One region of the Caproiciproducens sp. LBM24188 genome, then DNA from elsewhere that is predicted to be linked to it. Evidence: predicted binding sites of a transcription regulator. Region 1 holds the regulator's gene; each other region holds the start of a gene.
What was found. Region 1 encodes LexA, which represses DNA repair genes until DNA is damaged. Its sites were predicted from a motif close to CNAACANNTGTTNG; they were not measured.
Positions count from the first base shown of each region.

Region 2: ACSVDI_RS06570 (putative DNA modification/repair radical SAM protein) is a predicted target of LexA. The motif match lies at 2,238-2,251, and genes of this name have one in related genera.
Region 3: dinB (DNA polymerase IV) is a predicted target of LexA. The motif match lies at 2,833-2,846, and genes of this name have one in related genera.

Region 1 is NZ_CP196862.1:2,844,657-2,851,908, reverse strand. It holds gene ACSVDI_RS13435 (5'-methylthioadenosine/adenosylhomocysteine nucleosidase) at 30-722, shown strand; gene ACSVDI_RS13430 (cyclase family protein) at 741-1,322, shown strand; gene ACSVDI_RS13425 (CatA-like O-acetyltransferase) at 1,337-1,960, shown strand; gene lexA (transcriptional repressor LexA) at 2,148-2,732, opposite strand; gene ACSVDI_RS13415 (peptidoglycan DD-metalloendopeptidase family protein) at 3,370-4,122, shown strand; gene ACSVDI_RS13410 (hypothetical protein) at 4,400-4,843, shown strand; gene ACSVDI_RS13405 (HAD family hydrolase) at 5,073-5,744, shown strand; gene ACSVDI_RS13400 (FUSC family protein) at 5,748-6,626, shown strand; gene ACSVDI_RS13395 (penicillin-binding transpeptidase domain-containing protein) at 6,639-7,252, opposite strand, start outside.
Region 2 is NZ_CP196862.1:1,385,733-1,392,984, forward strand. It holds gene ACSVDI_RS06565 (TIGR03915 family putative DNA repair protein) at 1-849, opposite strand, end outside; gene ACSVDI_RS06570 (putative DNA modification/repair radical SAM protein) at 828-2,147, opposite strand; gene ACSVDI_RS06575 (MFS transporter) at 2,316-3,530, opposite strand; gene safA (SafA/ExsA family spore coat assembly protein) at 3,700-4,317, opposite strand; gene ACSVDI_RS06585 (peptide chain release factor 3) at 4,567-6,165, shown strand; gene clpB (ATP-dependent chaperone ClpB) at 6,286-7,252, opposite strand, start outside.
Region 3 is NZ_CP196862.1:2,266,593-2,273,844, reverse strand. It holds gene ACSVDI_RS10770 (endonuclease MutS2) at 1-846, shown strand, start outside; gene ACSVDI_RS10765 (ribonuclease Z) at 1,025-1,939, shown strand; gene ACSVDI_RS10760 (hypothetical protein) at 2,058-2,555, opposite strand; gene dinB (DNA polymerase IV) at 2,859-4,097, shown strand; gene ACSVDI_RS10750 (hypothetical protein) at 4,113-4,373, shown strand; gene ACSVDI_RS10745 (SOS response-associated peptidase) at 4,378-4,947, shown strand; gene ACSVDI_RS10740 (Dph6-related ATP pyrophosphatase) at 5,305-5,949, shown strand; tRNA gene ACSVDI_RS10735 (tRNA-Pro) at 6,251-6,326, opposite strand.

The DNA.
Region 1 (7,252 bases):
CTTGATAAGAAATGATTGGAGTGCGCGGAATGGTTGGAATAATTGGGGCCATGGCGGTCGAAGTGGAGAATATCCTAAAGAAAATGACGGGGACAAAACAGGAAAAAATTAGCGGAATTACCTATTATATGGGAAAAATTGAGAACCGCGACTGTGTGGTGGCGCAGTGCGGAATCGGCAAGGTCGCCGCAGCGGTTTGCGCACAGACGATGATTTTAAAGTATAGCCCCGTTGCGGTCATTAATGTTGGAGTCGCGGGGGGAATCGGAGAAGGAATTCATATTGGTGATCTGGTGGTTTCCAGTGGACTCGTGCAGCACGACATCGACACGACCGCACTGGGTGATCCGATGGCGTTGATCAGCGGGTTGAATCTTGTGACTATCCCCGCTTCAGAGCGTTTGGTGCGTTTGGTAGAGCAGGTGGGGGCGGAGTCTTATGACGGCGGCGTGCATATTGGTGTGATTGCTTCCGGCGACCAGTTTATCAGCGGGAAGGAAAAACTGAACCAGCTGGCGCGGGATTATGAGGCAAAGGCCTGTGAAATGGAAGGCGGAAGCATTGCCCAGGTCTGTTATATGAATCAGGTTGAGTTTGTCGTCATCCGTGCCATATCGGACAATGCCAATGAAGACGCCAGTGTGGATTATGCCACCTTTTCCGTGGAATCCGCGCACAAAACCGCGGAACTGATCGACCAACTGGTTCAGAAGCTTTCCTGATTGGAGGAAGCGAAAGATATGAGGATCATTGATATTTCAAGGGAACTGTTTTCTGCGCCTACCTACCCGGGTGACCCGGTGCCCAAAAGGGATATCGTTCGCAGAATCAGCGCCGGCGATGCCTATAACCTTTCTGGGTTTTACACCGGCTGCCATCAGGCAACCCACGTGGACGCTCCGCTCCATTTTTTTGAGGACGGGAAAAGTATCGACCAGATGGATTTGTCTGCTTTTATGGGGCGGTGCACGGTTGTGGAGGCAAAAGGAATCATAACCGGAGCCGATATGGACCGCATTCTTCCGGATTGTGAGAAAATGATCCTGTTTAAGGGCAACGGAGAAGCTTTCTTTTCCGAAAGCGCTGCGTTTGCTGTTTCCGAAGCAGGAATCCGTCTAGTGGGGACGGATGCACCGTCCATTGAAACCGGGGATGATACTTTCCCTGCGCATAAGCAGCTGCTCGGTGCGGAAATTGTCATTCTGGAAGGAATTGATCTGTCCGAAGCAGAGCCGGGAAATTATGACCTCATCGCGCTTCCGCTTTGTATAGGTGGTGCAGAGGCTTCGCCGGTAAGGGCAATTTTATTATCGAAGGATTGAGTTAGCAAGTGAACATGAAAGAAATTAATCTGAATACATGGCCGCGAAAAGAGCATTTCATGCTGTACCACGGGATGGATTGCCCGCAGTTTAATGTGAGCTTTCCGATCGATGTGACACATTTTCTTGCTTTTGTGCGGGAACAAAAGCTTTCCTTTTACTATGCCATGTGTTTTGCTTCGGTTTCGGTGGCGAACCGGATGGAAGCGTTCCGCCTGCGCATTCAAGGGGACAAGGTGGTTCTGTATGACCGGGTGCATCCCTCTTTTACCGATCTGAAAAAGGGGGACGAGTTGTTTCGCATTATTACAATGGACATTGGGGGTGATTTGAAGGAATTTGTCCAGGATGCAGCAAAACGTTCCGCCGCACAGACCTGCTTTCTGGATCGGACGGAGCAGCAGCGCGATGACCTGATTTATATTACCTGTGTGCCGTGGATTTCATTTACCCAGATTATGCATCCGGTTTCTATAAACCGCGATGATTCCATTCCCCGGATTTCATGGGGAAAATATTACACCCAGGATGACAAGGTGTTGCTTCCGTTTTCCATTCAGGCGAATCATGCGCTAATGGATGGATATCATGTCGGGCGTTACGTGGAGCTGCTCCAGAAGTATTTGGATGAGGTATAAAAGGGCTGTTGTAATAAATTTGTGAGAGCAGATAGCGCACAAAAAATCCCCCCAAAAAAGAAATGCGTCTTGAAACGGCTGCAAAGCCCAATCAAGACGCATTTTTGCGTATACATATTTTATAAAGCTCTTTTGCAACAGTCCATTCACTGGAATGGCCACTACGTTTTCGGTTCCCTGCGAAACATTACCGGTAATAGCGGAAAACCGCGACAACTCTGCCTAAAATCGTAACATCTGTTGCATAAATCGGCTGATAGGCGTCGTTTTCCGGTTGCAGGCGAATGCGGTCCGGTTCACGATACAGGCGCTTTACCGTCGCTTCTTCCTCAATCATGGCAACCACGATTTCCCCGTCCAGCGCGGTTGGCGTTTTTACGGCAATGACAATATCGCCGTTCAGAATCCCAGCGTCTTTCATGCTGTCGCCGTGCACATTCAGGGCAAAGTATTCGTCTCCGTTCTGACGCGGTGGGCAAAACGGAACATAGCCTTCAATATTTTCCACTGCAAGAATCGGCTGGCCGGCCGCGACCTGCCCCACAACGGGAACCTGCACGGTCGGTTGTTCCCCAACCAGATGGATCGCACGGTTCAGCCCGGCGTCGCGCTTAATATATCCTTCCCGCTCCAGAGTGCGCAGATGCGCGTGAACGCTGGAAGTGGAACGAAGCCCCGTTGCCGCACAAATTTCCCGTACGGTCGGCGGAAGTCCGTTTTGAGTTCTGCTCTTCAAATAATCGTATACTTTTTGTTGGCTTTCGGTTAACATAGCCCAAGCCCCCTGTTTTCATATTGCTTGCCGGGTTTAGCTTAATGACCGGCGCTGGATTTCAATATAAATATATTAAAAAGATTATCAGTCTTAGTTGACAGAAATAGAGTTCTCAGCTATAGTAGATGGAACGAATAAAGTGACCTAGGTGCAAAAAATTGCGGCCGCGGCAAGGCGGGGAGGCACTGTGTGCTGCACAGCAATTTTTTAAGGGGTCATCCGTCTATTGGATGACTCTATTATAACATAATTTTGCCGAAATAACAAACAAATGTTTGAAAATATCGAAAAATTCATAAGAAATTCATAGCTGTGTAACAACTGGATTATGTAAAGCGGATATAATATGGTTGTAATCAAGAAGATGGAGCCGCACCACCGCTTGATACATGTTCTACCCTCCTCAATATACCCCTCAAGCTAATGAAAAAGAGCCTGGTCATCGGGATCAGGCTCTTTTTCTGTGTTGTGGGCATTCTGCGGCAGGGCCGTTCAGAATGAAAGCGATTTTTCTCCTGTTTTTAGGGAACGCTTTTTTCATCCATAAAAAAGCAGTGAAAAAATCAGATAAAATTTCCCAACCTCCGCATATACGCGCTCCAGAGTGGTCAAAATATGCTTGGAGGTGGCACGATTGAGTAATTTACATCTGCTCAGCAACAAACCCAAGAAAAATAACTCCAAAGGATTTTATATTGCCCTTGGTGTATGCCTGATAGCCATAGGTGTGGCGGCGTGGACCACTTACGACAGTGTGGTCAATTATGCATCCCCAAACACGGTGTCATCCAGCAGCGAAGCGCAGAAGACCAACCAGACCCTGAGCGGGGTCACCGTTAAGGAGCCAGAGCCGTCTTCCGTTGTTTCTTCGGAACCGGAACCGTCTTCTTCCACTCCGTCTTCCGAACCGGTACCTTCTAAGCCTGCGGTTTCTTCTCCAAAGCCGAAGTCTTCCAAGCCAACGGCGAAGCCTGCCAACGCGTCGGTTACGTCGTTCCAGTATCCCGTAGGCAATGCGGTTACCCAGCCGTTCAGTGGGGAAAACCCGGTTTATAACAAAACCATGAAGGACTGGCGCGCGCATACTGGTGTTGATATTGCCGCAAAAGAGGGCGACACCATTAAGGCAGCTGCTTACGGTACGGTAAAAGACGTAATTGCCGATGATACGCTGGGCAACATGGTTGTTATTATGCACGGCGATGTGGAAACTTATTACTGCGGTATGGGACAAACCACCGTAAAAAAAGGCGAAACGGTCAAGCAGGGACAAGAAATTGGAACACTTGGGGTAGTTCCCTGCGAAAGCCAGGACGAACCGCATCTTCATCTCGCTATGAAGCGCAATGGAAAATATATCGACCCTGCAACGATGCTGAAAAAATAATTTTGCGTGGCACAGTCGATACCTGCCCCCGGCAAATTTTCGCTTAGGGGCAAAAATTTTCTCCGCAGGACGGCATACGTCCTGCGGTTTTCTCATATATTGTAAATACTGCGGTTTGAAATGAAAGCGAAAGTATGTTATACTGAACGAGGCGTTAAGATATATCACACAAAAATTAAAAGAGTTTTATTTTACAATATGTTCATAATTTATACAATTCTTGTTACCATAAATTCGGTACACTAAATTTGGCCTTTGCATGAAGGGAGGTAGAGAAGTGACAAAGAAGGCAGCAGTCCTTGTTTGTGTCACAGGGCAGCATGACTGTGACCGTTTAATTCATGCGGGAAAGAAAATCGCGCAGGAGCGTTCAATTCCTTTGCATGTGCTGTGTGTGCAGCCGACTTCCTCTGGGTATGAAACAAACTGCGAGGAGTTGGAGTATCTTCGGCAGACAGCGCGTGATGCCAAGGCGGAAATGACCATTTATTTTGAAAATGAAACAACGTTGATTGCGGTTGGCTTCGCAAAACAGATCGGTGCTACGCATATTGTAACAGGAATGGCGGAAGCTCCGGTGAACGGATTTGTTGAAATAATGCATAAACTTTTACCTGAAATACCAATTTCGATGGTAGCAAAGGACGGGGTGGTATATAATATCTGCCCGGTCGTTCCTAAAAAACAGAAAACAAATGCGCACTGCAGTACAGATACATAAAAATACGGCGTCGGGCAAGGTGTTCGGCGCCGTTTTTCATATGAATTCTAACGAAAACCACAGTGTTTTATTTTTCAAAAATCGAAGAAAAATTAGGCATTATATACATAAAGGAAATATAGTCACAGTGCAATGTCCTGTTTTTCCGGGAAAAGCTTGCAAATTAAGGAGAAAGTGATTATTATCATACTGTATGTAATTTGGCAGTTTTAACAGACAAGGTGATATTTTGTACAAAATTTGCATTTTTGATTTAGATGGTACGCTGCTAAACACGTTGGATTCGATTGCCCATTTTGCGAATGAAGCGCTCAAACAGTGCGGCTATGAAACCATTCCGGTTGATGATTACCGCTACCTTGTGGGGAACGGTGTGAACCGGCTGACGCACCGAATGATGGAACGTGTTCTTGGCGCGGGCCGTTACAGTGAAGCAGATGTGGACCGGCTGAAGGACCGGTACAACGCGCTTTATGATGCAAACCCAACTTATGGAATCCAACCGATTGATGGCATGAAAGAAACGGTGGAAACACTTCACCGGCAGGGAACCAAGCTGGCGGTACTTTCCAATAAACCGCATTTTTGCACTTCTGCTATTATAAATTCCGGTTTTCCGGGCCTTTTTGATCTATGCTACGGCCAGATGCCGGAAATTCCGCGCAAGCCCGCGCCGGATGGCGCGCTCCTGATTGCGGACAAGCTCGGCGCGGCGCCCCGGGAATGCTTGTATATTGGGGACACCGATACGGATATGCAGACCGGAAACGCCGCAGGAATGGACACAGTAGGCGTTCTGTGGGGATTTCGCACCCGCAGGGAGCTGGAAGAAAACCACGCGAAGTATATTGCGCAGCACCCGCAGGAAATACTGAAACTGGTTGATAACAGTAAGAGGTGAATTATGAACTGGCTGAAAGCTTTATTCGCCAAGCACCGAATGGGTCTCAGGATTGTCAAAACGGGGATTGCGGTTACAGTATGCGTTGTAATTACGGTTTTACTAAAAATCGATCATCCTTTTTTCGCCGTTGTGGCAACGGTTATGTCGCTTGGAAAATCGATTGATATTTCCGTGAAAGCGGGAAGAAACAAAATTTTCGGTGTCCTCATTGGGACCGCCATCGGGTATGGATTTGCACTTTTGGCGCCCGCAAACGCGGGGCTGCTTGGCATCGGGGTGATGCTTACGCTTTACCTCTGCCATCTGCTCAAGCTGAACGGCGCGGCAACGCTTTCCTGTTTTGCCTTTGCGGCGATGATGCTCCCCTCCAGCTTCACCGTGCATCCGGTTACATGGAGATTTGCGCTCACCTGTGTGGAAGGCAGCGTCATCGGCATAGTGATTGCCGTTCTGGTAAATCTATTGATTATGCCTCCGAATTATGTAGAAGAGGTGAAAAAGGCGTCCGCCCAGCTGCGCTGCCAAATCCAGAATGCAATGGAAGACGCGGCGGAGCGCCGGCCGCTGGATATCCGCGGCGCGAAAGCAGCCATTGAACGGCTGAACTACAATGTCAGCCTGTATGTTGCAGAGGCAAAATTCCTCCGCTGGAACGATCAAGAGGTATTCCAGATTTCCTGCCAGATATCCACCTATCAAATGGTTCTGGATGAACTGAAGGCGGTACAGGTTATGGAGCTGGAAAAGAAGGATGGGGAGCTTTCCCCGGAGATGGAAGCCGTGTACCGTTACCATATGGGGCGGATGCGAAAGCTGTTTGAAAGCATTGCGGACCCTAATGCTGCGGTTGATCCAAAAACAAACCCGGAATCGAAGTGATTCCGGGTTTTCTTATTTTACAATCTTTGCCGCGGCGTTCATTAGGGCAGAAGCAACCTGGCCGGCAGAACCGATTCCGCTTTTGGAATTTTCCACCACGACCGCGAACGCAAGCGGCGTATCCGGGTTGGAGGAAAAGCCTACCATCCAACCGTTCGGATTTTTCCCGCCCCCAACTTCGGCGGTACCGGTTTTGGCGCAGACCGCAAGGCCGGGAAACATGCCGTCGCCGTATTCATTTGTCACGTTGTACCGCATATAGGTTTTCAGCCGTTCGGCGGTGGCGGCGCTCAGCAGCTGTTCTGCGTTCTTGGTCTGCCCGATGCGGGAAGGCATTCCGTAGCTGGTGGTAATTTGCTGGATGACATAGGGCTGGGTGGGTGTTCCGCCGTTTGCAATGGCATTCATCAGCAGAAGCATGTGGTACGGGTTGGTTAAGTCTTTGTACTGCCCCACGCCCGACCAGCCAAGCTCGTTGGGCTGTGTGCCCTGTACGTTGTAAATGCTCTTGCTGGTGGCAATCCCGTCCAAATCAAAGCTGCGGTTAAAGCCCATTTGATTTGCCATAGCGGTCATTTTGTCTGCACCGAGTTCAATGGCAATCTGCGCAAACACCACGTTGGAGG
Region 2 (7,252 bases), 1.5 Mb from region 1:
CCCGTCCGGTAGAAGAGGCGTGTCGGGCCGCGCGGGCGGGGAGGAGAGCAATACGGGATTTGGTTCGTATTTTGGCTCCATACCAGGCCGCTTGCGGTGCGGCGGGGCAAATTCCGTCATATATTTCCAGTAGCGCTTCGGCATGTGACTCATGCGACATTTCGGGTTGTGCCGCCCTTCCACCTCAATGGTATTGTAGAACAGCCTCCACAAATCCTGAAAATAGTACTCCTCCTCGTCCGGTTCCGGCAGTTCCAGCGACTCAATCGCCACAATTTCGGCGTGATACGGCTGGTAAATCAGTGCCATACCGTGCGATTTGTCATAAATTAGGAATTTTTCTTCTGGGTAGCGGTTTCGAAAGTGTTCCACTAATAACGGCAGTACAAAATTATTCGGCTCAATTTCCGCAACCATCGCGCCCTGAAAGATGGAAAACCGGATAAACTGCCGGAACTGGTTGCTTTCGTTATTCAGATATTTTACCGCTTTTGTCAGCGTGTGCACCGTGTCATTTGTCAGCAGGTTCAGCACGGAATTGCCCACTCGGTATCCCAGACGTAAAAACAGCAGGATTTCCTTTTCTTTGTGCGGCAGGCAGGTCAGAAATGCGTGGCGGATAAAATCCAGCGTTTCCTTTCCCATTTTTTTCGGAATTGAAACAAGAACCCTGCGGGCTTTTTCCTCATCGGTAACAATGTCCCTTATGGGGAGCAATGTGGTTTGGGGTGTGTCGGCAACGATAATGTCCAGCGGAACTTCCTTTTTTTCATAGCTTTCAAATACACAGCAGAGCAGTCCTTCAAAGCTGCCGTCGTACTGATAAATCAGATTTGACCCGTCAGGCATTTTTGAAGATCCTCCTTTGTTGGGTTGGGGTTCGTAAAGAACGAAAGCTGTTCCGGCACTGTATCAGGAAGATTTTGGCGCAGCGTTCCGAGCGCGGTTTCCGACATCAGCGAGCGCAGGGCAGCGTCCTGTGTAATTTTCAGCCCGTCCGCGATTTTTCCGCAGCAGGTGATGAAATACTGTGCGCGTTTCAGCACCACGCCAAGTTTTTTCAAGCCATCAAAATGGAGCGGTCCAGTCCTGCGGGCGACAATAATGCGCTGTGCGCTCCGTACGCCAATGCCGGGGACACGCAGCAGCTCTTCATAGGAAGCGCGGTTGACTTCGATTGGGAAGAATTCCATATGATTCAGCGCCCAGTTGCACTTGGGGTCAATATAGGGGTTAAAACTCTGGTGGTCGCTGTCCAGAATTTCATTGGCGCGGAATCCATAAAAACGGAGCAGCCAGTCCGCCTGGTACAGCCGGTGCTCCCGGAGAAGCGGCGGCTTGCTTTCCTTGGAGGGAAGCAGGGCATTTTCCACAACCGGAATATAAGCGGAAAAAAACACGCGCTTTAGGCGGTATTTTTTGTAAAGCCCTTCAGCAAGGTTTAGAATCTGGAAATCCGTTTCCGGGGTTGCGCCCACAATCATCTGGGTGCTCTGCCCTGCGGGCACGAATTTCGGTGCATGACGGTATTTCACCAGGTCGGTGCGGTTTTCCTGCATCCGGTCTTGAATGAACCCCATGGGCGCGAGAATCGAATGTTTGGATTTGTCGGGAGCTAGCGTTTGCAGGCTCTTTTGGGATGGCAGCTCAATGTTTACGCTCATGCGGTCGACCAAAAGCCCCAGCCGCTCAATCAGCGCGCTGTCGGCTCCGGGAATGGCCTTAGCGTGAATATATCCGGAAAAGTGATATTCTTCCCTTAAAATCCGTATGGCTTCAATCATTTGTTCACAGGTATAATCCGGATTTTTCAGCACGCCCGAACTGAGAAAAAGGCCCTCAATGTAATTACGGCGGTAAAAATTAATGGTCAGTTCCGCAAGCTCGCGCGGGGTAAAGGCGGCGCGCGGTGTATCATTGGAACGTCGGTTCACACAATATTTGCAGTCATAAACGCAGGAGTTGGTCATCAGGACCTTTAATAGCGAAATACAGCGGCCGTCGGCGGCGAAGCTGTGGCAGATTCCACACGATACCGCGCTGCCGATTCCGCCGGAGGACGCCTTGCGGTCTGTTCCGCTGGAAGTGCACGCCACATCGTATTTTGCCGCGTCCGTCAGAATTTTCAGTTTATCAAAAACATCCATAGGAGAAACTCCTTCACGAAAGTTCAATGCAGTTGTCTAAGAGTTGTTTTTCTTTTTTCGACGCCTTTTTATTCGATAAAAGTATATCATAGAACATTTGTTCTTGTAAAGAGGAAAATTGAAAAAATTAAAAAGGCGCGGAATCTCCGCGCCTTTTAGGATATGGAATCAGGAAGCTTTCGATGCAGCTTCATCCTTCTTTTTGAAAGAAAGATTAATCTTTTCAGTACAGAAAATCATGACCGCCGCGTATGTGATGAGAAATACCGGAAGCAGGGCAGAGCTGCTGTGCGAAGCGACCCAACCGAAGATGGGCGGCAAAATGGTGGAACCGAAATAAGCCCCGGCCATCTGCATTCCCATAATCCGCTGGGCAATGGTTTTGCCGAACCGTGCCGGCGTTTCGTGCAGCATACAGGGGAAAATGGGGGCACAGCCAAGGCCGATTAGCAGAAAACCAAACAGGCAGGCGGTGCGGGGAAGCGGCAGCAGCAACAGAAAAATGCCCAACAGCAAAATGCCCTGACCGGTACGGATCAGTTTTGGATTACTGAATTTCAATGTTACAAAACCGTTCAGGAAGCGCCCCACCGTGATTCCGCCATAAAAGGAAGAAACCCATGCGGCGGCTGTCGCCGCGTCTATCGCTTTGCCTTTTACCAGGAAACTGCTTCCCCACAGCCCCATAGTGGTTTCTACCCCGCAATAGAACGTGAAGCTCAATATGGCAAGCAGAACGCCGCGCTTTTGAAGCAGCGCGAAAACGGAAGTGCTTTCCGGCTCGTCCGAGTCGGCGGATGCGTTTTCCTCCGGCGTTTCTACGGCTTTCTGCTGGTTCATTTTTTTCCAAAGCGGCAGCGTGGCAAACAAAAGTGCGGCAAGCACAAGCTGAATGATGGAAACGGTTAGGTATCCGTTCCTCCAGGAAGCGTGGTTGTCGATAAAGCGCGACATAATGACCGGTCCGGTCATTGCACCCACGCCCCAAAAGCAGTGCAGCCAGCTCATCTGCATCGAGTGGTAGTGCTCTGCCATATATTCGTTTAGCCCGCAGTCCACCGCGCCTGCGCCCAATCCCAAAGGAACGGCGAACAGCAGCAGCCAGTACACAGATGGCGACAACGAAATTCCCAGCAGGCCCAGCGCGGTCATCAATACGCTGACGGAAGTCACCTTGCCGGTTCCAAAACGACGGATGACCCTGCTGCTGAATAAGCTCGAAATGATGGTACACGATGAAATCATTATGGAGATGAATCCGGCAAACCCCAGGGGAGCACCGAACTCCGGATACATCAGCGGCCACGCGACACCCAGCAAAGAGTCTGGCAGCCCAAGGCTGATAAACGCAGCATAAATCATCAAAAGAAAAAATGTTGCCATAATACATCCCGCTTTCCCGAATCATACGAAAAAATAGAGAAATCAACCGCAGCCGATTGTCCTATTATATCATATGGAAGGACCAAAAGAAAAGCCGGTATACTTCAAAACCCAAGGGTTGCTGAAATATACCGGTTTTTATTATGATTCCATTTTGATTTCTGGTCGATTAATACGGGTGTATAAACTGCTGGGTCCAGTACAGTGTGCCGTTTGATTTCTTTGCCGCACCGACGCCAATCTGCGTATAGGCGGTCGAAAGAATATTGGCCCGGTGTCCGGGGGAATTCATCCACGCATTTACCACTTCCTGAGGGGTGCGCTGTCCATAAGCAATGTTTTCACCGCCGGCAGAGAATTTTAATCCGAAACTCTGCATCATGGTAAAAGGAGAACCATAAGTCGGGGAATTATGGGAGAAATAATTTTTGTTAATCATATCCTGTGACTTGTACCGCGCAACGCGGGAAAGCTGCCAGTTTGTGGTCAGTGCAGGCAGTCCGCGCTTTGTGCGCTCCAGGTTGGTCAGCCGGATGACTTCCGTTTCATAAGCGGCGAGCGGGCTTGCTTCCGGAATATTGATTTTTTGTCCGACTTTAATCATGCTTGGGTTGGAAATCTGAGGGTTTGCTTTAATCAGTTCGGAAACGCCGATTTGATATTTTACGGCAATTTTCCACATGGAGTCGCCGGATACTACCGTATAGGTGGTGCTTTTCGCGTAGGCCGACGTTTGAATGGTAAACAGTAGAACAACAGCCGTTAAAGCGGCTGTTAATTTTTTCAGCTTCAATTTAATCGCCTCCGCATACATTTTTGCCTTGATTGAATTGGAATATGCGAAGCCGATCGAAAAGTTTAGAAAGCAATATTTTCAAGTGTATTTTTTGAAAATCGCAAAGTTATAAAAAATATTTGATTATTTCAGGCAAAAGTTTTAAAATATTCAAGTGTGTGTATTTCATCAGGGCTAGTCTGCAAATCAGCCGCCGATGAGCGGTAATTTTTGCGCACAGCCCACGCTGGAGGAAGTAATTTGGCAGATTATTTAAATGAAATTAAAAAGCGAAGAACTTTTGCGATTATCTCCCACCCGGATGCGGGAAAAACGACATTAACCGAAAAGCTCTTGCTGTACGGCGGTGCCATTCAGCTTGCCGGTACGGTAAAGGGGAAGAAAAACGCGAAGCATGTTGTTTCGGACTGGATGGAAATTGAAAAGCAGAGAGGAATCTCCGTTACTTCTTCTGTTATGCAGTTCCATTATCACGACTACTGCATCAATATTCTGGATACGCCCGGCCATGAGGACTTTTCAGAGGACACCTACCGCACGCTGATGGCGGCGGACTCCGCGGTTATGGTGATCGACGCTTCCAAGGGTGTGGAAAAGCAGACGCGGAAGCTGTTTAAAGTCTGCACGCTGCGGAATATCCCGATTTTTACGTTTATTAATAAAATGGACCGCGATGCCCGCAGCCCGTTCGACCTGATGGAGGAAATTGAGCACGAGCTAGGAATTAAAACCTACCCCATCAACTGGCCGATCGGCTCGGGAAAAGAGTTCAAGGGCGTGTATGACCGCAGCCGTAAGGCGATTCTGGCCTTTAAGGGGGAAAGCGGCGCACGGGAAGTGGAGATGACGCAGGTTGACCTGACGGACAACGGGTTGGACAACCTCATCGGTGAGGACTTCCACCGTACGCTGGTGGACGATATTGAGCTATTAGACGGCGCAGGCGACGAGTTCGACCTGGAGCAAGTTCGTGCAGGAAAGCTCTCCCCGGTGTTTTTCGGTTCGGCGCTGACCAATTTTGGCGTAGAACCATTTCTGGAGGAATTTCTGAATATGACCACGTCCCCCCTGCCGCGTAAGGCGGACGTCGGGGTTATTGACCCGTTTGACCCGAATTTTTCTGCGTTTGTATTTAAGATTCAGGCAAACATGAACAAGGCGCACCGCGACCGCATTGCCTTTATGCGTATCTGCTCCGGCAAGTTTGAAAAGGGAATGGAAGTCCTGCATGTGCAGGGCGACCGCAAAATGAAGCTTTCTCAGCCGCAGCAGTTGATGGCGCAGGAGCGTGAAATCATTGAGGAAGCCTATGCGGGCGACATCATCGGTGTGTTTGACCCCGGTGTATTTTCGATTGGCGACACCATCTGCGCGCCGGGCCATAAATTCCAGTACAGCGGTATTCCGACCTTTGCACCGGAGCATTTTTCCCGCGTGCGCCAGATGGATACCATGAAACGCAAGCAGTTTGTAAAGGGAATTTCCCAGATTGCGCAGGAGGGTGCCATCCAGATTTTTCAGGATTTGGGCGGCGGTATGGAGGAAGTCATCGTTGGCGTGGTCGGTTCTCTGCAGCTTGACGTGCTGGAACACCGCTTGAAAAACGAGTATAACGTCGATATCCGTCTGGAAGGCCTACCGTACCAGTATATCCGCTGGATTGAAAACGAGGGGCTTGACCCGAAAACGCTCAACCTGACTTCCGACACCAAGCGGATTCAGGACTTGAAGGGCAATTTCCTTTTGATTTTCGCCAACGAATGGAGCATCCGCTGGGCGGAGGAGCACAACAAAGGATTGGTTCTTTCTGAATTTGGCGGAACCAGGGAAGAATATTAATTCCAAAAATAAAAGTGTTTTTGCAAAGCACCCCACCCCGCATAGAAGTCGGAATCGGCTTCTATGCGGGGTGCAAAAGCGCGGCCCCGGAGAATTTTCCTCCGGGGCCGCGCGTATATTTTATTCTTCTGCTACCGTCAGCTTTTCGCCATCGTAATCGACGGTGAGAATCGTGCGTGGTTTCAGATCTGCGGTGATGATTCGTTTTGCAATCAGCGTTTCTACTTTGCTCTGGATAAAGCGGCGCAACGGCCGTGCTCCGTACACCGGGTCGAATCCCTGGTCCACGATATACTGCTTTGCCGCGGGGGTCAGCTTTACGGAAAGCTGCTTTTCTTCCAGACGGCGTTCCAAGTCCGCCATCATCAGGTCAACAATCCGGTCGATTTCGTTCCGGGTCAGCGGTTTATAGAATACGATTTCATCCAAGCGATTCAGAAATTCAGGGCGGAACTGCTGCTTCAGCATGGCGTGCACCTGATTTTTCGCTTCGTCGCTGATTTTGCCGTCCGCGTCGATTCCCTCCAGAATCGCGCCAGAACCGAGGTTGGAGGTAAGAATGATGATGGTGTTTTTGAAATCCACCGTGCGTCCCTGTGAATCCGTGATGCGTCCGTCATCCAGTACCTGCAATAGGATGTTAAATACGTCGGGATGCGCCTTTTCCACCTCATCAAACAGAACAACGGAGTAGGGGCGGCGGCGCACCGCTTCCGTCAATTGGCCGCCCTCTTCGTAGCCGACATAGCCCGGAGGCGCTCCAATCAGGCGGGACACGGAGTATTTCTCCATGTATTCAGTCATGTCGATACGCACCATGTTGTGTTCGTCGTCAAACAGCGCCTGCGCCAGCGCTTTGGCCAGCTCGGTTTTGCCGACGCCTGTCGGCCCAAGGAACAGGAATGAACCGATGGGACGGTTTGGATCCTGAATTCCGGCGCGGGAACGAAGGATGGCTTCCGACACCTTTTCCACCGCTTCCTCCTGTCCAATGACGCGTTCGTGCAGAATATCCTCCAGCCGCAGCAGCTTTTCGCGTTCGCTTTCCATCAGTTTGGAAACGGGGATTCCCGTCCAGCGGCCGATA
Region 3 (7,252 bases), 580 kb from region 1:
AACAACGCGTATTTGTGCGACATTGGTGACGGGCAGAGTATTTCCGAAAATCTTTCTACGTTTTCCGCTCACATGACCCACATCATCGAAATTCTCCGCAGGGCAACTTCGGAAAGCCTTGTCCTGCTGGATGAACTTGGTTCGGGTACGGACCCGGCGGAGGGAATGGGAATTGCCATTGCGGTTTTGGAAGAGCTTCGGCAAAGGGGCTGCTTGTTTGTCGTTACAACGCATTATCCGGAGGTCAAGGAATATGCGCAGTCTGCTTACGGCATGATGAACGCGCGCATGGCGTTTGACCGTGAAACCCTTCAGCCCACCTATCGGCTGGAACAGGGAAAAGCGGGGGAAAGCTGCGCGCTGTATATTGCACAGCGGCTCGGGCTGCCGCCCCGCCTGTTGGAACGCGCCTATGAGGAAGCTTACCGGGAAAAGAAGAATCGCCGTACCCCGGAAGAAAAACCAAAATTTGCCCAAACCAGCGAAAAAGTGGCTTTGCCCGGTGCACCCAGGTTGCAGAAAAGCAAACCACAGCCTGCCGTTTCCGCGCATGCGGCGAAATTCCGGATGGGGGACAGTGTTCTGGTGTATCCACAGAAGGAAATCGGAATTGTATTTCATCCGGCGAACGAGCGTGGTGAAATCGGGGTGCAAATCAAAGGTGGGAAAAAGTGGATTAACCACAAAAGACTTCAGATTAAGGTGCCCGCCAATGAGCTCTATCCGCCGGATTATGATTTTTCCATTGTGTTCGACACGGTGGCGAACCGTAAGGCTCGGCATCGGATGGAAAAGCAGCACGATCCCAATGCGGTGATTGTACATGACCAAGGCGAAACACGTTAAAACGAGAAAAAGTAGGGCGCCGCGGAATCAACTTGACTTCGCGGCGCCCAATTTCCTACTATATTTTGTTGATTTCAGTAAAAAGAAGAGTATGATGGAAATAATAAGATATATTGCACTTCAGTAGATTCGTATGCAGGCTAAGATAATAGGATACGTTCAAAGGAGGCGGAAAGGGATGGAGGTTTGTTTGCCAGGAACCGGCGGCGTAATTCCATTGGAAAACCGATGGCTGACCTGCTGCTGGGTGGAGCATCAGGGGAAAGCCTTGCTGATTGACTGCGGCGAAGGAACGCAGGTCGCACTGAAAAAAGCAGGCTGCAAACTGAGCCGCCTGAACACACTGTTGATTACACATTTCCACGCGGACCATACTGCGGGGCTGCCGGGTTTGCTGCTTACCCTGGGCAACAGCGGAAAGACCACACCGCTTACAATCATCGGGCCAATGGGCCTTCATCTGGTGGTGGCAGCTTTGACCGTAATTGCGCCGGTTTTGCCCTATCCGCTTTATCTGCTGGAACTGGAGGCGGACAAACCAGGAAAGCTGGATGCGGATGCGATGGAAATTCGCTGTCTGCCGCTGAAGCACGGTATTCCCTGCTTTGGATATCGTGTTTCCGTGAAGCGCAAGCCGATTTTTAACCCGCAGAAAGCTAAACAGCTCGGCGTGCCCGTCACGCTGTATCATGCTCTTCACGCGGGGCAGACCGTCACGCTGCCGGATGGCCGAATGGTGAAACCGGAGATGGTTCTGGATGGCGAGCGTGCGCCCCTAAGCATCTGCTACTGCACCGACACTCAGCCAACAGACGGCTTGACGGAATTTGCCCGGAATGCGGACCTGCTGGTTTGTGAAGGAATGTACGGGGACGAATCCATGCGTGGCAAGGTGGAGGAGAAGGGGCACATGCTGTTTTCGGACAGCGCACGGATTGCACGGGATTCCGGCGCAAAGCGGCTGTGGCTTACGCATTTCAGCCCCGCCCTTACCGCTCCGGAGCAATACCTGGACGAAGCGCGCAGTATTTTTCCCCAGGCCGAGGTAGCATATGACGGCATTCGGATCACGCTGGGGCAAAAAATCAAATAAATTGAATTAATAAATACGGTAAATCAGTGTTGTCTGTAACAATGTCAAATCTGGACAAATATCTTGAAAAATCCAAGTCCATATGTGGTAAAAAGGCTGACGAGATTGGAAATATATTTTACAGATATGGGGTTGCCAACTCCGGGTTCGGGGCTGGCAATTTGCTTTTTAGCGCAATAATAAAATCGCTCAAATGCAATGTAGCGCCAACGATTTCAAAGGACAGCACCTTAGGCTCGCTGTCTACAGAAGAAGTGTAGTTAATGACGAGGTATTGCTTCTCTGATATTTTCTGCTTGCTTCCAATCCCAGAAATTCCGCCTATGGTGGCTCCGAGAGAGCCTAACAATAACCCGCCTATCACAGCACGGCCAACAACGCTTTTTGACTTTGTTCTGATTTCTTGTTCCGTAACAACTTCAGCAGCCGTGAGCTGTGAGTATTTCAGCAGAGCGGGCGGGTATTTTTTGTTTATCCTTGATTCGATTCGAAGTTGTGAATTGCTGTCATCCAAGACAAGACGAACATTACTTCCACCCATCCAATTTGGTATTCCTTCGTTTAGCATGATGTTGACTGCAATGTTTCCATCTTTATCTTTTTTCCCAAAAATCATACAATCACCCCTTTGAAGCAATGATTCTGCAAACAGAAAATATTCCATAAGGAAACTAAATCATGGCATCAGAAAATATTCTTTGCGGCTATATTGGCCTTGATACAACAGCGTTTTGAAAAGGTGTTCGGAAACTCGAAAAACAGCTTAAGTCAATCGAAAAGTCCTTTTGCCCACTAAGTACAAGTCCTCGCACATTCTGAGAAAATTTTTTGGTACTTCCTGAATTTTCCATTGATATTTTAGAACACACGTTCTATAATAACTTTTGTACGATAGAACAATTGTTTGGAAGTGGTTATCATAGAGCGTGTAATCCTGCACAGTGACTGCAACAGCTTTTATGCATCGGTCGAATGCCTGCATCACCCGGAGATACGCAATAAGCCGGTAGCCGTGGGTGGAGACGTTGAGCAGCGGCATGGTATTATTTTGGCTAAAAATCAGCTGGCCAAAAAATACAATATCAAAACCGGCGAAGCACTCTGGCAGGCAAAAAGAAAGTGCCCTGAATTGGTCATTCTGCCGCCAAACTATCACCTTTATATGCGATTTTCCAAACTTGCCCGGCAAATCTATTTGGATTATACCGATCAAGTCGAGCCGTTCGGCCTGGATGAATGTTGGCTCGATGTGACCGGAAGTGCGGTCAGAGGGGATGGTTTAACCATTGCAAAGGAGATTAGTGCACGCATTAAGTATGAGCTTGGTATCACGGTTTCAATTGGTGTATCCTGGAACAAGATTTTTGCGAAACTTGGCAGCGACTATAAGAAGCCCGACGCAATTACGGAGATAACCCGGCAAAACTTCAAAGAGATTGTCTGGCCGCTGCCCGCGGGAGATTTGCTCTACGTAGGCTACTCTACCCAACGTCGTCTAAATTCTATGGGAATTCACACCGTCGGGCAGCTAGCCAATATGCCGCAGAACATTCTCCATTCTAACTTCGGAAAATGGGGCGACATTTTATTCTGCTTCGCAAATGGCATGGATACGACACCAGTGGCAAAGTTTGATAATAGCCCCACGGTAAAATCTATTGGGAATAGTACCACCGCCCCTCGTGATTTGTTAAATGATGAAGACGTGAAAATAGTGTTGCTGGTGTTGGCCGACAGTGTAGCACGCCGCTTGCGGGAACAAGGTTTTAAAGGTCGAACGGTATGTATTAGTGTCCGGGATAATGATTTATTTTGCTTTACCCGACAGCATACCATGAAGCAGTACACAAACATTACATCGGAAATTGCTAAGAGTGGGTTACAGCTTTTTTACAAACATTATCGGTGGAATAAGCCAATCCGGAGTATTGGAATCAGCGTTACCGACCTTGTATCGGACTGCGTCCCCGCGCAGACTGATTTGTATTGTGACGAACGAAGCCGAGAGCGAAAAGAGCGCTTAGATGCCGCAACGGATTGGCTTAAGAGTCGATTTGGAACCTATGCGGTACAACCGGCGGTGTTGCTGGCCGACCGTCGGCTCTCGGGATTTGATCCAAAGAAAGACCACACAATCCATCCAGTTGGATATTTTTAGGGGGTATAACTCGTCATGCCAGTTTATAAAAAATATGTGGATATGATTGTACAGTACACGGAAGACGGTAAAATAATTCCATTGGCCGTGCGATGGGCGCCTGGAGAGATTTTTGAAATAGATCGGGTGACCGATATCCGGCCCTGCGCATCCTTAAAGGCCGGCGGCGCTGGGATACGCTATACCTGCGAAATCAAAGGGAGAGAAAAATATATTTGGCTTGAAGAATCGCGATGGTTCGTTGAAGCAAAAGACCATACAATAAATGCGGGGTGAGAACATGTGTGGACGATATGTACTTTTCAGTGACACTGAAATGCAGGATATCCGTGATATTATTGATGAGGTTCAGCGAAAAGTGGATGGAGTTAAAACCGGTGAAATATTCCCGACAGACAAGGCTCCGGTTCTGATTCAGGAGCACGGAATCATTACGCCTGATGCCATAAAGTGGGGATTTCCGAGTTTTCGTAATAAAGGAGTAATTATAAATGCGCGTGCGGAAACTGCCCCGGAAAAGCCAATGTTCCGTAAAAGTTTAGAGGCTAAGCGCTGTGTTATTCCGTCAACAGGATTTTATGAATGGTCGCATGATGGGAAAAAGAAAAAATATCAGTTTAATCTTCCAAGTTCAGGTGCGCTTTATATGGCTGGATTATGGAACAATTTTGACGGTGAACGTCGGTTTGTAATCCTGACGGTCGAAGCAAATATGTCAATGTCAGAGATTCATAACCGTATGCCTGTAGTGCTGAGCAACACAGAAATTACTCAGTGGATGGATAGTTATCAGGGAGCGCTGGATGTACTTGCGACTCAACGCCCAGAATTTGTAAAAAAGCTAGCATAAAAAAATAAGCATGACTCTAATACTAATGCTTTAATTGAATTCAAGCATCTCAAAAACAAATCTCCGCTGGCCGATTGGTTGACGGAGATTTTCTTTTTTGGTAATTTGTTAGCTTATAGGGTTTTAGCTAAAAAGGGCGAAAACTGCAAGACGACTGACAAATTAGATTTATAGAAAACACGTTTTATAGGTGTAAAATGGGTGTGAAAAAATAAAAAGAGCACTTGTAAATTGCAGCCATATAACTTATGCTTTATGTGGGAATAAGCTAGCTGCAACTATGTACGATCTACGTGAATTCATTTATTTAGAAATTAAAAGCTTATATAACTAATAACTAAAGAGAAGGTGAAAGATTTGAAATTTGCAATGTCTTATAGCTTTGGCAAAGATTCTGCTTTTGCTATGTATAAAATGATTGAAGCAGGACACGAGCCTATCTGTCTTATCACTGCGATAAATGAAAGGGATGGTAGATCGTGGTTCCACGGCATATCACAAAACATAGCGGAGAAGATTGCCGACTCAATCGGTTTACCGATTATAACAGCCAGTTCTACTGGAACACAAAAATATGTTGAGGCTTTTACAAATGCGTTGCTACAAGCTAAAACCCTGGGTGCTGAGGCATGCGTCTTTGGTGATATAGATATAGAGGAGCATTTGGAATGGGATAAGAACATTTGTAATGCTGCAGAGCTTGAATGCATTGCTCCACTTTGGGGAACTTCCAGAGAAACATCAGTTAAAGAAGAAATTGAATCTGGTATTACTGCTGTTATTAAAGTTGTTGACCATAAGTGTCTTGATGATGAATTCTTAGGCAGAGAACTCACGATTGAACTTGTGGATAAAATAAGACAAACCGGAGCTGATGTTTGTGGTGAAAACGGCGAATATCATACTCTTGTAACTTATGCACCGTTTTATAAAGCTCCTGTGCCTATACATCTTGGAGAAATCGTGCAAATTGACGGCTATGGAGCAATAGACATTCTTTGATTAACTAAATAGATCGCACCGTGAGTATTGAGTTGTCTTCCGAAAGAGTATTTAGGACGCTCTTGACCCAGATTGGAGCCGGGAGGGTACAACCGTAGCCGCTCTTCCCTGATATAATGGATTTCACTTTGTGTTGACCCTGCTCGTTCGTGGTAGAGCGTATTTTTTAGTCCACATAAAAGTGGCTTTTCGAGTCTTTTAAGGCAATAAGATATTAAATAGTAACGAGCCAATATTGCTACAATCACAAATAAAAAAATATCCGCACAAACTCTGGAACCCAGTGTTCATGCGGATTATTTGGTCCGAGTGGCGAGACTTGAACTCACGGCCTCTTGACCCCCAGTCAAGCGCGCTACCAACTGCGCCACACCCGGACAACAAAATTTATTTTATCACAATAGCGGCCAAAAAGCAAGATTTTTATTATAGTTAGGCGCAAAAATATTTTAGCGTGCGTTCCTAAAGCATTATTCACACTGCAGCTTCCACTTTTTGCTGCGAAAAGGCAGGCAATGGAACCCTTGGTTTGCTCAGCGGTTTGCTTTTTGAATTCCTTTTGTGAATAATAGTGAAAAATCGGGATATTTGTTAAAATGCTAAAATTTTTTCCAATATTTTTTACCGCATTTCCAGAAATTACATTTGAAATTTTTGAATGAATTAGGTAATATAAGACTGTGCTATGAGAAACAGCATGGATTGAGATAGTAGCAATCTTATCACTTGTTTCTCCAAGTAAGCCGTCCCGTAAAACGGGCGGCTTCCTATGACTGTGACAGCCGCGCCGGAAGGTGCGGCTTTTTTGTTGTTCAAAATGTTTTGGTTGGCAATGCGGCAATATAAACCGTAATCACGTGACAAAATTCGACTGACAGACGAGCGGCTTGCTTCAGCCGATTCCAGATGGTATCTCGCCTTTCTACATATTTGATATCCAAAATGTTGGATTTGAAAAGGAACAGCTTCGTTACCACGTATGACCTGCCATACGTCGAAGTGCAACGCCGCTTACGAAGTTGTTTGGATCGCGCTGAAGGTTACTCGTTCGACGGAATCAAAAGCCGTTATGGGACCCTGAAGCGGGATGAGCCTGCCAAACAATCTGGCACGAATCTTTGAACTGAATTCCATTGATCGGGAAGATAGGAAAACAATTTGAAAGAAATCCTGATTGCTGCTTGACAATTTTGGTTAGCCATGGTAAACTAACCGCAGATGGAGGTTAGCATAAGCTTACCTCTTTATAAAAGAGCAAGAAGTTAGCCGTGACTAACATTCAGAAGCAAAGATGATGGCAGCA